Regions from separate parts of the Bacillus mexicanus genome, predicted to be linked through region 1. Evidence: riboswitches for the same ligand, from Rfam matches in the RefSeq annotation. Region 1 holds a riboswitch; the other holds the start of a gene.
The links. Region 1 has a riboswitch for S-adenosylmethionine ahead of mtnW (2,3-diketo-5-methylthiopentyl-1-phosphate enolase). Riboswitches for the same ligand answer to the same signal wherever they lie in the genome.
Positions count from the first base shown of each region.

Region 2: linked by a shared signal. The riboswitch ahead of metN (methionine ABC transporter ATP-binding protein MetN) and the one ahead of mtnW (2,3-diketo-5-methylthiopentyl-1-phosphate enolase) in region 1 are both predicted to bind S-adenosylmethionine.

Region 1 is NZ_JBCEYV010000001.1:1,309,577-1,317,055, forward strand. It holds gene kinD (sporulation kinase KinD) at 52-1,572, shown strand; gene spo0E (aspartyl-phosphate phosphatase Spo0E) at 1,898-2,155, opposite strand; gene AAGG74_RS06940 (YkvA family protein) at 2,359-2,679, shown strand; gene AAGG74_RS06945 (1,2-dihydroxy-3-keto-5-methylthiopentene dioxygenase) at 2,723-3,250, opposite strand; gene AAGG74_RS06950 (methylthioribulose 1-phosphate dehydratase) at 3,266-3,895, opposite strand; gene mtnX (2-hydroxy-3-keto-5-methylthiopentenyl-1-phosphate phosphatase) at 3,853-4,557, opposite strand; gene mtnW (2,3-diketo-5-methylthiopentyl-1-phosphate enolase) at 4,554-5,771, opposite strand; SAM riboswitch class I at 5,857-5,958, opposite strand; gene AAGG74_RS06965 (pyridoxal phosphate-dependent aminotransferase) at 5,997-7,193, opposite strand; gene AAGG74_RS06970 (carbon-nitrogen family hydrolase) at 7,288-7,479, shown strand, end outside.
Region 2 is NZ_JBCEYV010000002.1:177,344-184,822, forward strand. It holds gene sufD (Fe-S cluster assembly protein SufD) at 1-318, opposite strand, end outside; gene sufC (Fe-S cluster assembly ATPase SufC) at 336-1,121, opposite strand; gene AAGG74_RS10580 (YuzK family famiily protein) at 1,315-1,452, opposite strand; gene AAGG74_RS10585 (carboxymuconolactone decarboxylase family protein) at 1,645-2,022, opposite strand; gene metQ (methionine ABC transporter substrate-binding lipoprotein MetQ) at 2,291-3,115, opposite strand; gene metP (methionine ABC transporter permease MetP) at 3,129-3,797, opposite strand; gene metN (methionine ABC transporter ATP-binding protein MetN) at 3,790-4,815, opposite strand; SAM riboswitch class I at 4,921-5,027, opposite strand; gene AAGG74_RS10605 (SCP2 sterol-binding domain-containing protein) at 5,109-5,486, opposite strand; gene AAGG74_RS10610 (thioredoxin family protein) at 5,594-5,914, opposite strand; gene AAGG74_RS10615 (toprim domain-containing protein) at 5,916-6,278, opposite strand; gene AAGG74_RS10620 (YusG family protein) at 6,350-6,586, opposite strand; gene gcvH (glycine cleavage system protein GcvH) at 6,642-7,025, opposite strand; gene AAGG74_RS10630 (arsenate reductase family protein) at 7,092-7,448, opposite strand.

The DNA.
Region 1 (7,479 bases):
TTTTCTTATTAAAGAAGAAGAAACAATGATATAATACCTCTAATCAGGTGTATGTTGGAGCGATGCAAATTGAAAATATTAAAAGACGCCTGCGGGAGAGTCAAACTTTATCTCATCCTGGTCGTGATTCCGGCAATCGTCATCAGCTTTTTCGTCTATGAAAAAGAAAAAGATACAATAGCTGCAAGACATAAGCAAGAAGCGAGTGTAATGCTGAACCTTCACCGCAACAAAATCAATTATTTAATCGGAGAAACAAAGGCGAGAATGACCTCCTTGTCTATCGCCATTGACAAACCGGTTGACATAAAGAAAATGCAGTCGATTTTGGAAAAAGCCTTTGATTCAGAACCAAGATTTTCCGGTCTCTATTTACTAAATGCGAAAGGAGATGTCACTGCAAGCACGACAGAATTAAAAACGAAAGTAAACCTGGCAGACAGATCATTTTTTACAAAAGCGAAGAAAACAAAAAAGACAGTCATTTCAGATAGTTACTCGAGCAGAATTACAGGCCAGCCGATTTTTACAATTTGTGTCCCTATTCTGGACTCAAAGCGAAATGTGACAGATTATCTTGTCGCAGCTATTCAAATTGATTATTTAAAAAACCTGATTAATTTACTGAGCCCTGATGTTTATATCAAACTTGTAAACCAAGACGGGAAAACAATTTTTACGAGCGGTCAGTCTTTCCATGCAAATGATCTGAAACCTGTCAGTGGATATTTGGATGATATCAGTTGGAATATGAAAGTATATCCAAACCCGGTGACAATAGAAGAATTGACAAAAAGCCTTGTGCTCCCGCTTTCATGCAGTATTGTCCTGCTGAATATCCTTTTTATTCTCGTGCTGTATTATTTGCTGAAGCGGCAGACACAGCTGGAGCGCTCGGAAAATGAGGCGCAAAAATTAGAACTGATCGGGACGCTTGCTGCCAGCACAGCCCACGAAATTCGCAACCCGCTCACCGGTATAAGCGGCTTTATTCAGCTGCTGCAGAAGAAATATAAAGGTGATGAAGATCAGCTTTACTTCTCCATTATCGAACAGGAGATCAAGCGTATTAATCAAATTGTGAGTGAATTTCTCGTTCTCGGCAAGCCGACAGCTGAAAAATGGGAGTTGAATTCGCTTCAGGATATTATCGGTGAAATTATGCCGATCATCTATTCTGAGGGCAACCTATACAATGTTGAAGTCGAACTTCAGTATTTAACTGAGCAGCCTTTACTCGTAAACTGTACTAAAGATCATATTAAACAAGTAATTTTAAATGTAGCAAAAAATGGCCTCGAATCAATGCCTGAAGGAGGAAAACTGACGATCTCTCTGGAAGCTTTGGATAAAAAGGCCGTTATCAAAGTCGTGGATAACGGTGAAGGAATTTCACAGGAAATGCTTGACCACATCTTCCTTCCTTTTGTTACTTCTAAAGAAAAAGGAACCGGTCTTGGCCTTGTCGTATGTAAACGGATTGTGCTGATGTACGGAGGCTCTATTCATATCGACAGTGAAGTTCGAAGAGGCACAGAGGTGACGATCACCCTTCCCGTTTCCGCTTCTTAGCCCCCTGACCATGTCAGGAGGTTTTTTTTTCTTATTGGACATTGCCACTCGACTTTACCTGCCCAGAAAAGAGTGTTAATAAAGCCCACAGCAGTGCCAGAAGAATACTAAAAACCCTTTCGAGGCACTTCATTTTCCTTCTCCGCGTCACTTGATTTCAGATGATAATCATCACTGAAATGGTATAAATAAAGAATAAGGCTGTCTTGCTTCATTTAGAACCGTGTAAACTCCTTCACGAATCCCCTCTTACATATGTATTTTCTCAGAAAAAAAGAGCGCTTCGGAAAAAGCTCTCTCTTTATATATCCATCTGATAACACCGCTATTTATTTGCATCATATGCAGGCATAACATCTCTGCGGGGCCACAAGCCTAATTTCTTTACAAGGCCTTGAATCCCGTGGGAATATTCGTTTTTATGCACGAGCTGGTGATATTCATTTATTAAGCAATCCAGCTCCTGGCTGTGTCTGATCGTTTCATGCCCTGTAAATCCTTGCTTTCTAGCGGCATCTATCATTAACTTTCTTTTTTCATCAATAGACACCAACAATCTTTCTTGTTTAGAAGAACCGCCCATTCAATTCACCCCTCGCCGCTAAGAAATAGGAAACAAGTTTGATTGGGTTATTGTGCATTATTACAGATTATACTTTATTTGTAAACATATTTTTATTAAATAAGTTATTTTTTCAGGTATAATAGATATATTGATAGGATTAAAAGAATAATACCCAAATAAAGAAAATCTTAAACACAGCCGCCAAGCAGGAGGTATGCTATATGAAGAAAAAGAAAGCAATGCTGCTCGGTGCGGCAGGCGGAAAAGCGATTTTAAAAAGAAAAAATCGAAAAAAATGCATACAGCATATGACTGTTTTCTTTCAAATGCTGCGTGATTGGAGAAACGGTGACTACCCTCGTTCACAGGTGAAAACCCTTTTGCTTTTAACTGCCGCGATCTTATATATCGCCATGCCGCTCGATATCATTCCAGATATGATTCTCGGTCTTGGAATCATTGACGATGCAACGGTTTTAGGTTTGATTTGGATGCTGATCAAAAAAGAAATGTCACAATATGAAAAGTGGCGTTTGCAATAACTAAAAAAAGCCCCCGTTCATCGAACGGGGCTTTTTCTGCTTATCATACTGTTTTTTCATAAATCGGAACCCAGCCTTCAGTTGTAACAAAGATTCTCACCGCGACTACTTTGCGGTCCTCCTGAAGCGTGAAGTAATGGCGGATATTTTCAGGCACGGAGATTAAATCTCCAGGATTTAAACGAACATCAAAAAACATGCCGTCTTTGCCTTGAATGACAAAAATGCCGTGTCCGCTTACGATAAAACGGACCTCATCGTCTGTATGGTGATGCTCTCTTTTAAAGTTCTCAAGCAGTTCATCAAGTTTTGGATTGTTGTCTGACAAGGAAATAACATCCTGTGCTTTGTAGCCGCGGCGGGCCGAGATATCTTTAATTTCAGCTTCAAAGGTATTAAGAATTTGCTGTTTTTCTTCTTCTGTCAAATTATATTTCTCTGAAAGCTGGTCGGGGAGCTTCGCGATATCCCATTGTTCATAAATCACCTCTTGACTGTCCAAAAAGCTTGCTACTTCCTCTTGATTTTCAATCGTTGTATTTGCCTCATCATGAATTCGAATTGTCGCCATTTCAGTTCCTCCCTTTTATGTAACCAGCTGGTGCTGGAGTGTTTTCAATTTCAAATGGCAGCTGAACAAAAATTCATATGCTTCGAGTATTCTCTTTGCTTCAAATGCTGTTTTTCCCCAAGCTGTAATACCGTGATTCCGGATCAGCACAGCCCCTGAATCTTCTGAAATCTCTTCTGCAAACAGTGCCGCAAGCGTCGGAATATGAGCCGGATTTTCAATGATCGGTATAGACACTTCCGCATTCTCTTCCCACAGGCCGAGCGCTTTTATGATTTCCTGGCCTTTGAATGTAATTTTCTTTTGTTCTCCGTATAGCTCTGATATCACATTATTGTTTACTGTGTGAACATGCAGGCAGCAGCCGGCATTGGTTTTATTGTACAAATGTATGTGCAAAAGCGTTTCTGCTGAAGGCTTCAGTGAATGCCCTCTTTCTGCGGGCTCTCCGTTTTGATTCACCAGCAGAAAATCATCAGCTGTTTCTTTTCGTTTATCTTTTCCGCTTGCGGTTACGAGAAATGTGAAAGGCTCATCAGAAACTTTAATAGACAGATTGCCGCTCGTCGCCGGAAACCAATCTCTTTCTGCTAATTCCCGCTTTACTTCAGCAAGTTCTTTCCAACGCTCTTGTTTTGCAGCCATTCCTGTACCTCCTTTACATTCTCAATACTTTTTCTTATCTCATAAAAGTCTTGATACGGAAGATGATTCAAATGATGTTCTCGGCATTCGTTTAATAAATAATCCCTTGCAAAGCAAAGGTCAGACAGCTTTGCCGCCTCCACATCTGTAACCGAATCACCGATCATGATGATATATTGATTCGGTTCAGAAAGTTCACGTATCACAGTCGGCTTACAGCACCCGCATTGATTGCTGCATGTTCCGTCGCAGGAATGAGGCCAGTCAATATGAATATAGTCATTATCAAATGACGCATGGTTGCAATAAATATGGTCTTTCTCCACAATGCCTTCAAGCAATGGATATACAAAAAAGTCCATTCCTCCGCTTACGACATAAAACGGCAGCTTGTTCTCATTGATAAATGCAACAAATTCCTGAAATCCTTCTCTGATTTTCGCGTCTTCTAATACAAATCTTGTAATCTCTTCTTTTAAATGGCTTGGCAGAAGGCCGAACATCCGACCGACACCTTCCTTGATCGACAGTGTTTTGGAAAGCACGCCGTCTTTTAACGCCGTCCACTCTGGCGGAGCGAATGTTTTCATGATGCTTATAATGTTGTCGTTCATTGTGATGGTTCCGTCAAAATCACAAATAATTAAAGGCTTTTGAGTCATACAGCTTCAACCTTCCCCCATTTATCTAGCGCGAGCTTTAGATCTTTGCATTGCTCGGCTTTTTCATCAATCAGCTGTGCATCTAAAACCGCATCAATTATGGCTCTGAACGCTTTGCCCCCGCCTTGGGCGCCGTTCGGATGTCCATGTACGCCTCCTCCGGCGTTAATAATATGATCTATGCCGAAATCCCGCATCAAAAGCGGCACCATGCCGGGATGAATGCCTGCTGACGGAACGGCAAATGTTTGATTAAAGTCATCCTCTCTTACACATTCCTCGTGAATCGCCAGCGCATCCTCTCTTGGAAGCGCAACAGAACCATATGGAGACGGAAAGAGACTAAAATCGGCACCGCAATACCTGTTTAATTTTCCGAGCAAAAGGGCGTGAGAAAAGCCGTAAAAAGGAGATGACGTAAATGCCCCGCTAACCGCTGGATGTGCCATAATCGGAATCTGGATTTCAGGATCTTCCGCAAGGCTTTGCATGACATCCAAGCCGTAAGCGAAGACATTAAACAAAAGCGCATCCGCCCCTAATTCGGCGGCGCGTCTCGCTTTGTCTTTCAGATCAGCCGTGCGGCCCGTCAAATTCACCGCGTACAGTGTTTTATGTCCGGTTTGTTCATATGTTTCTTTCAATATTTGCTTTCCCTCAGTAATTCTTGTTTCAAAAGGCGCCAAACCTGTTTCAAAGAAAATTTCATCGTCCTTAATCAAGTCAACTCCGCCAAGCGCCTGCTGTCTGAGCTGTTCTTTAATGTCACTCAGATCTCTGCCGATAACCCCTTTAAAAATGCTCATTAACAGCGGCCTCTCAAACTCTCCCAGCAGCTTTCGGATGCCGTATACGCCAAACTTTGGCCCCGGCAGCGTGCGCTTAAATGCTTCTGAAAAATGCAGATCAAGTAATTTGATTTTTCCGTCCAGCGACAGCTTGCCAAACACTGTTGTCAGCAGAGCCGGGATGTCCTGTGAGAAATTGATCTCAGGATAGGCAATTGTGATGACCGCTTGTTTACCTGATGCAGGAGTTCCTTCTCTTTCCTCGACCTTCAGCACACGCCCCTTATGCTTTTGTATTTGCTCTTGTTTCACCAGAGGCAGATCTGTCCATGAGCCTACTGTCAATCCTGTCGCGATTTGTTCTGCTTTTTTCTCTATTTCAGCTCCCGGTTCTGTCAGGAGATATGTTGCCAATAACTCACTCATGCCAGAGCTCCTTTCATTTTCATCCATATAAAAAAACCTCTTCAAACAGCCATCCGCGTCTAAAGAGGTTTCGTTTCTCGTCCGAATCTTATCTCTCAGCCGCCAGCTGCAAGAATTAGCACCGTGCTTTACAAAGTCGGTTGCCGGGCTTCATCGGGCTCGTCCCTCTGCCTGCTCTTGATAAGAAAATATAGATTTTATAAATTATTTTGAATTATCCCACCGTTACAGAATCTTGTCAATGCTTTTTCGGGTAAACAAATTCAGTTTCCCAATTCGATCAGCGGCTTCCTTAAGTCTTTCTTCGCTTGTCAGCAGTCCGACTCTAATATAGCCCTCGCCATATTCACCGAAGCCGTTTCCAGCGGCGACCGCCACATTCGCTTTTTCCAGCAAAAGGTCTGAGAACTGCTCAGACGTATAGCCTTTAGGTACAGGCAGCCATGCAAAAAATGAACCTGCCGGAGCTGTCACCTCCCAGCCGATGTCCCGGCATGCTGTGATCCAAGCGTCTCTCCTGCTCTCATAGCGGGCATTTTGCTCCGCCACACATGTTTGTTCAGCTAGCAGCGCCGCTGCAGCTGCCTCCTGGGTCGCTTTGAAAAGACTGACAAACATATGGTCTTGATAAAGATTGATCGCTTCAATGACCGAAGCGTTTCCGACGGCAAAGCCGACCCGCCATCCTGCCATATTATACGTTTTTGACAGCGTGTAAATTTCAATGCCGATATCCTTTGCCCCTTCAGTCTGCAAAAAGCTTAACGGCTTGTTCCCGTCAAACCCTACAGCGCCGTAAGCAAAATCGTGTACGACACAGATTTCATTTTCTTTCGCAAAATTCACGGTTTCTTCAAAAAATGCAGAAGTAGCAACAGCCCCGGTCGGATTGTTCGGATAATTTAAATACATTAATTTCGCCTGTTCCCTCACTTCAGCAGAGATGCTGCTGTAATCAGGGAGAAACGCCCTCTCTTTTACGAGCGGCATCATTTCCATTTTCGCTTTTGCAAGCATGACACCTGACCAGTAATCAGGATAGCCCGGATCAGGAACTAAAATCGTATCACCGGGGTTTAACAAACATTGCGGGAGCTCAACCAAACCAGCTTTTCCGCCGAATAATACAGCGATTTCAGTTTCCGGGTCAAGATCAATGCCATATTCTCTTTTATAAAATGCTGCGGCGGCTGATTTTAGACTATGTGAGCCGCGAAAAGTTGAGTATTTATGATTTTCAGGATCAGCAACAGCCCGTTTCATTTCTTCGACGATATGTTTCGGAGTCGGCTGATCCGGATTTCCCTGTCCGAGATTGATGACATCGTGTCCTTCTGCGAGCTTTCGATTCACTTTCTGCACTAGAGAAGCAAAGAATTGCTTAGGCAATTCCTTCAATACATGAGACTGTTCAAAATTCATCTATTCTCACCTTCTAAAAAAATCTTGAAATGATAGTCCATCATCATATATGGTTAAAATAAAAAAGTAAAGAAAAATTTGGGGTGGTAAAAAGATGAAATGGACGGTATCTTGTCTTCAATTTGATATTTCATACGGAAAACCTTCTGAAAATATAAAAAAGGCTGATTTTTTTATTGAAAAAGAAAGCAAACATGCTGATGTTGTTGTTCTTCCAGAATTATGGACGACCGGATATGATTTGGCCAACCTTGATGAGCTCGCTGATGAAGACGGCCGTTCTGCT
Region 2 (7,479 bases), on a different contig from region 1:
CGAAAGAGAAAGGTGTGCCGGCGTCTGGTCACGCTGTACGTATAATGTTTTATCTTCGTTTTCTATATCAATCAGCGCTTTTACTTCATCAGTCAAATCTTCTAATGAAGAAAGCGGTTCGTTATCAACTGTATGCTTCGCGAAATTCGTGAAGTTCCAGTTTGTGATTTTTGTTTTGTCAGGCTTTGGCATCGGCAGATCCTCAGCTTGTTCAAGAGCCTGTAAGCGCAGGTCTTTCAGCCAGGCAGGTTCTTGATGCTTTTCGGAAAAGCTTTTGAGATACTCCTGATCTACAGATAGTTTTGTACCTAGTGTCATGTTAATCCCCCTAACGCTTACGCTTCTTGGCCTACAGTTTCGTCTTCAATGCCAAGTTCTTGTTTGATCCATTCATAACCTTCTGCTTCAAGACGCTGTGCAAGCTCTGCACCGCCGGATTTTACAACGCGCCCTTGCATCATAACGTGAACAACATCCGGAGTGATGTAGTTTAACAGGCGCTGATAGTGAGTGATCATCAGGCAGCCGAAGTTTTCGCTGCGCATTTTGTTGATCCCTTTGGATACAACTTTCAAAGCATCAATATCAAGACCTGAGTCGATTTCATCAAGGATGGCGATTTTCGGTTCAATCATCATTAATTGAAGGATTTCGTTGCGCTTTTTCTCCCCGCCTGAGAAGCCTTCATTAAGATAACGCTGAGCCATTTCAGGATCCATTTCAAGGAATTCCATGTTTTCGTCCATTTTGCGGATGAATTTCATAAGAGAAATTTCATCGCCTTCTTCTCTGCGCGCATTGATTGCTGAGCGAAGGAAGTCAGCATTTGTTACACCGCTGATTTCACTTGGGTATTGCATCGCAAGGAATAAGCCTGCCTGTGCGCGCTCGTCCACTTCCATCTCCAGTACATCTTTGCCGTCAAGCGTGATGCTGCCTTTTGTTACTTCATATTTAGGATGCCCCATAATCGCAGCTGACAAAGTAGATTTACCAGTTCCGTTCGGACCCATTACCGCGTGGAATTCTCCGCCTTTTATTTCAAGGTTTACACCTTTTAAGATCTCTTTCCCTTCGATTTCAACGTGAAGATCTTTGATCGTTAATGTTGAAGCAGCCATATCTATACCTCCAAAAATATATAATCATTATTCTCATTTTATTCTCATTCTAATTTTATAACAAATGAAAAGTAAATACAACTTTTTATCGTGCCCTGCACATTCCACAAGTTTAACAAAGATCAGCACTTTATTAAAGCGATTGAAAAAGAAAAAGAGTGGATTCCCACCCTTTTTTAAAAGATTGATTTTCTCAATAAGCTCCCGCAGAAATCCGCTTGCTCTTTTCATAATCAAGCTCTCTCTGCCGCTCTACTTTGATTCTTGTTTCCAGCCGGCGTCCGTATTCCTCATATCCAATTCCATGTGACAGCTGCATCGCTTTTTCCATTTCTGACGTATAATCGAGGTTCAGTCTATCCTGGCTGCTGCAAATAATGAATCAATCCCTTCATTTATTTGCTTTTATTGTATCAGCGATGCGATGAATGCCGCAAAAAGGATGTGGCTTGATATAGCGGCAGGTGAGACGAAAGCATCCTTTTAGATCAAATGAGAACGGTTTTTTGGAATATTCCTTCTCTTAATGCGGAGTGTTTCCGAATTCCTCTATGCACTGCTGGACAACTGTCACGCCCTGACTGAGTGCCGCACCGCCTCCAAACGCCGCTGCCACACTGACCGCTTCGAGAATGTTTTCTTCTGTGGCTCCCTGATCAAGACAGCCTTTTGTATGATAGATCATGCAATACTCATCTTGGGCATTGATGGCAATTCCGAGCGCGATCAGCTGTTTTTCTCTTTCAGTCAGTGAGTTGCCGGCAAAGCATTGCTCAGTAAACTCGTTAAACTTTCTTCCCATCAGCGGCATCTTTTGTTCAAATGTGCCTAAACCTAATTTATATTGCGTTAGCGCGTCCTGCATGCTTTCTCTGTCTTGATTCAAAGAAAATCCCTCCATCTGTTTAACATTCCTTTTTATTATGAACAGCTTTTAGGAAAATACCCGAAAAAAACCCCGGATTTCTCATCCGGGGTTTCACCGTGTCAGCAAACCCTCGCATTCGTTGTCAGACCTGCACGTTGGTGCTCACGAATCACAACATTCGCTCCGCTCCAATGCTCGGCCTTCCGTTTTCATTCGCGCTGAAAAGATGACAAAGCCCTTAAACTAAGTTTAAGGGCTTTGTCAATAATCGAACCCCGGATTTTCATCCGGGGTTTCGGTCTTATTCAGATACAGGAAGCACAGCTCCATCGTATTTTTTCTCGATGAAATCTTTGATCTCTTTAGAGTGAAGAACTTCCATCAGCGCTTTGATTTTTGCGGAATTCTCTTCGCCTTTTCTGACGGCAATAATGTTAGCGTATGGGTTATTTTTCGTTGCTTCTACTTCAATCGCATCTTTTTTAGGATTTAATTTATTTTGAATCGCATAGTTTACATTGATGAAGACAGCGTCTCCTTCTTTGTTGTCATATGCTTTTGCCGTTACTTCCGGCGCTACTTTTTTAAATTGAAGATTTTTCGGGTTTTTCTTAATGTCTTTCAATGTCGCGTCAACTGTTTCCACTTTAGAGTCAAGTGTGATTAATCCCGCGTTTTCAAGCATTGCAAGCATACGGCCTTGTTCAGCGACGTTGTTTGTCAAAATAATTGTCGCACCCTTTGGAAGGTCTTTCAGCGATTTATATGTTTTAGAGTAAATACCGAATGGCTCTAAGTGAACAGCTCCGGCATTCACAAGTTTGTAGTCTTTGTTTTCTTTCATTTCTTGCTCAAGGTAAGGAATGTGCTGGAAGTAGTTCGCATCCACTTCTTCATCAGATAAAGCTTTGTTGTACATCTTGTAATCACTAAGCACTTTCACTTTCAGCGTGTAGCCTTTTTCTTTCAACAATGGTTCAGCTTCTTTTAAAATTTCCGCATGCGGTGTTTTTGTTGCTGCGACGACAATGTCTTTTTTGCCGGATTCAGCCCCGTTATTCGAACCGCAGGCCGCCATGACTCCTGCAAATACAAGCAGTAATGCACCCAAAAATAGCTTTTTCAATGTAAATCCTCCCTTATCGTTTATCTATAATATTTGTTATCACATCACCGATGATTTGGATAATAAATACGATGATTAAAATAAACACAGTGGCAATGAAGGTAACATCAGCATTATTAGACTGATAGCCTTCTACGTACGCAAGATTTCCAAGACCGCCTGAACCGATGGCCCCGGCAATTGCGGTTGAGCCGATCAAAGCGATGGCCGTAACCGTAATGCCGGAAATGAGAGCCGGCATAGACTCCGGAAGCAGCACTTTGAAAATAATCGTAGACGTTTTAGCACCCATTGATTTAGCGGCTTCAATCACACCTTTATCAACCTCGCGCAATGCGATTTCCGCCAAGCGCGCGTAGAACGGTGCAGAGCCGATCACCAGCGCCGGCAGTGCGGCGTTTGGCCCTAAGATGGTGCCGACTAAAAACTTCGTAAAGCCCAGCAGTAAAATAATTAAAATGAGAAACGGAATCGATCTGAATATGTTGACAATGGCCGCAATTACAGAGTTGACCGCTTTATTCTGCCAAAGGCTCCCTTTGCTTGTCAAAAAGAGCAGCAAGCCGAGGATCACTCCGATGACAAAGGCAAACAGCAGAGAGATCAGCGTCATATAAAGTGTTTCATATGTCGCATTCCACAATTCTGTTAAATCAACGTTTGGGAAGTATTTTTCAAACATTCGCGATCACCTCTGCTTTCACCTGTTTATCATTAATAAACCGGATCACGTTTTGAACTTCTTCCTCGTCTCCGTCAATATGGATGAACAGCGAGCCGTAAGCTCCATCCTTTGTCTGCGAGATTTTCCCTTGCAGAATATTGACGCTGACATTAAAGTTTCTAATCATTTCTGTAATCAAAGGCTGCTCAGCCGAATCACCGACAAATGTGAGCTGGACCGTTTTTCCTGATGCTGTTTCATCAAGAAGGTGCGAAAGCGTTTCTTTCGTTTCTTCCGGCTCTGTCACCTGCTGAACAAATCGTTTTGTCATGTCTTCCTTCGGATTTTTGAAGACATCGAGAACCTCGCCTTCTTCCACAACCTTACCGTTTTCCATGACAGCGACTCTGTTACAGATTTTGCGGATGACATGCATTTCATGGGTGATCAGCACAATCGTCAAACCGAGTCTTTCATTAATATCGGACAATAAATCCAAAATTGAATCCGTCGTTTGCGGATCTAATGCTGATGTCGCTTCATCGCAAAGGAGAACCTTCGGATTGTTTGCAAGCGCTCTTGCGATTCCGACGCGCTGCTTCTGCCCGCCGCTCAGCTGAGACGGGTAAGATTTTTCTTTTCCTTCTAAACCGACCAGTTTAATCAGTTCGTTAGCGCGCTTCATCCGTTCGCTTTTTTTCACCCCGGCAATTTCTAAAGGAAACATGATATTATCTCTGACGGTCCGCGACCAAAGCAAATTGAAATGCTGGAAAATCATGCTGATGTCATGGCGTGCATTTCTTAAAGCGCGTCCGTTTACTTCATTAATTTTAGTTCCCGCCACTTCCACGGTTCCTGAGGTTGGTTTCTCAAGGCCGTTCAGCAGACGGATTAAGGAACTTTTACCAGCTCCGCTATATCCTATAATTCCAAAAATCTCACCTTTTTGTATGGAAAGAGAGACATTTTGGACAGCATTGACATCTCCATGTTTCGACTTATAAACTTTTGAAACATCTTGAAGATTGATCAAAGCAATCACCTGCCTTAACACTATTCTAAGAAATCTTCCGGGATATTCGGCAAAAGAAAAGCCTTTCTGCACATGTGAGCAGAAAGGCTTATATAAAACGCCTTTCTCTCATCTTTCAAAGCTGAACGCTTCGTGTGAATTGGCACCATTTCAACAGCGTTGATGGTTGCCGGGCTTCATAGGGCACTTCCCTCCACCTCTCTTGATAAGAGAAATATATAGTCTTTTTCGTCCGGAAATTCTTAATGTAGAATAGCATGGCGAATGATGAAATGTCAATAAAATAAATGATGTCAACTTTTACTATTATAATAATTTTCTATTTTTTCACTTTTTAAAATCCTCTGAAAAAATCCATTTGTCAGCCAGAGAATAGCTTCTAGTTTTAAGAGAGCCCTGAATGAGCCCTTCACTTTCAGGCTTCCCCTCTGGATCAAATGCTGCAGGGAAATATCTCCGTGCAACAGATGAATAATTTCCGCTTGGTTTCCGTAAAAGGTCAGGTTGGACGCTGGGGGCGGAGAAATTTTTTTCATTTCCCCCTGTTCGTTTATCGAGACGGTTAAGGCTTCTGTTTCTCCCTGGAAGGTAATGAGTAATGTTGATGCGTTCAAAAGAGGTTTTAAAAACAGATGCTGATACTCATCTTCTAACACTTCTGCTTTCTCCATATGTACAACCTCCTATTTGTTGGTCATACATAGACATTTCTCTTTTTGACGCAAGAACCCCTTTATAAAACGAACGACAATTTCATTGAAATACGCTGAGAAATATGTCACAAATGGGACGCGGAAGATGATTTTTGTTTAATCAGCTCATATAAATAAGAAACAGAATGAAACGCATATCCTCTTTCGACCACTTTTCCGCCTTTAAACAGGAGAAAACACGGGACACTTTCAATTTGATACGCTTTTGCGAATGTCGGAGAGTAATTGACATTGTTTTGATAGAAGGCGACATCAGGCAGCATTTCCTTCACCACTGTCAGCATTTTGCTTGCAAGCTGGCAGGTGCCGCAAAACGGAGTATATAAATATAGGAGATACACATCATCTGCGATGTGCTCTAGCTCGTGTTCTTGTAGTTCTTTCATGCTATACACCTCGGGACTTTCTTTCAAGAAAAATAGTATGGACATTTAAATTTGCGCGGAGCAGTACAGAAGCGACATGGTGTTTCGGCGCAGCCTCTACTTCCTTATAGGCTCTGTCTATATGCAAATGGCAGGCGTCATTAAATTCTCTTTTCAGCTGTTTTCTTAATGTCTCGCCTGATTCATCAGCATCAACTAATATATAGACGTCTTTATCGTATAGCTCGTCAGCCAATTCCTCAAGCTTCAGCTGGCTGATTGTTCCGTTGGTACAGATAATGCGCACTGGTTCATTCAGGACACTTTCAACTTTCTCTTTATCTGATTTTCCTTCGACAATCATCACCTTTTCCAGCTCATCCATCTTTATCACCTGCTGCGTTAAATTTGAAACGTTCAGATTGTAAAAGAAGGCAGTGAAATTCACCGCCAACATTAACACCAGCCGTTTTCATAGTCACAATCCACGTATTTTTCATCATTTCCTGAGACCACATCGGCTGTCTTATAAAATTTCTCATTTTCAAAGGAATAGCCTGATTTAAGCTCATATTCATCCATGCTTGTCATTTGGCCGATCTTCTCATTATCATGATATAACGAGAGCTGGCCATTTTGAAAGCGGCCTGTCACATCATTGGTGACATCGAGCTTTTGTTTGCTGAAAGCCATATTGGACACCTCCCATAACGTTAGCGTGTCCAATTGCCTTCACAGCTATCCTGTTTTAGTCTTCTTGTGTCATTTCTTCGTATTGCTCTGCTGTCATCAGTTTTTCAATTTCAGAAGCGTCAGACGGTTCAACAACGATCATCCATGCTTTCTCGTACGGTGATTCGTTAACGAATTCCGGACTGTCATCAAGATCTTCGTTTATTTCCACAACCGTTCCATTAATCGGTGCATAAAGCTCAGATACCGTTTTAACGGATTCAACACTGCCGAATGGCTCGTCCGCTTTGATTTCAGCGCCAACTTCAGGAAGTTCGACAAACACGATATCGCCTAGTTCGGCTTGGGCAAAATGCGTAATTCCGATTCTGGCTTTTTCTCCTTCAACTTTCACCCACTCGTGTTCTCCTGAGTAACGCAAATCTTTAGGTATGCTCAATTGAATCCCTCCATTTTTTACAGCACTATAATAAGAAGATACCACACTTTTCAAAAAAAATTGACATTAAGCCCAGTTTTCTTCAAATTGGTCTTCTTTGAATCCGACTGTCACTTTTTCGCCGTCTGTTGTAAGCGGGCGTTTGATCAGCATTCCGTCTGAAGCCAGCAGTTCTAGCTGTTCGTCCTCCGACATATGATACAGCTTTTCTTTGAGATTCAGCTCGCGGTATTTCATGCCGCTTGTGTTGAAAAATTTCTTGAGATCCAGTCCGCTTTTTTCATAAAGCGCCTTTAGTTCCTCTTTGCTTGGAGGCTGCTCTGCAATATGTATTTCGTTGAATTCTTTTCCATGCTCTTCTAACCATTTCTTTGCTTTGCGGCACGTTCCGCATTTAGGGTACCAGTAAAAAGTTAACGACATCTTCTTCCCCCTCAATAAAATAATCGAGGTT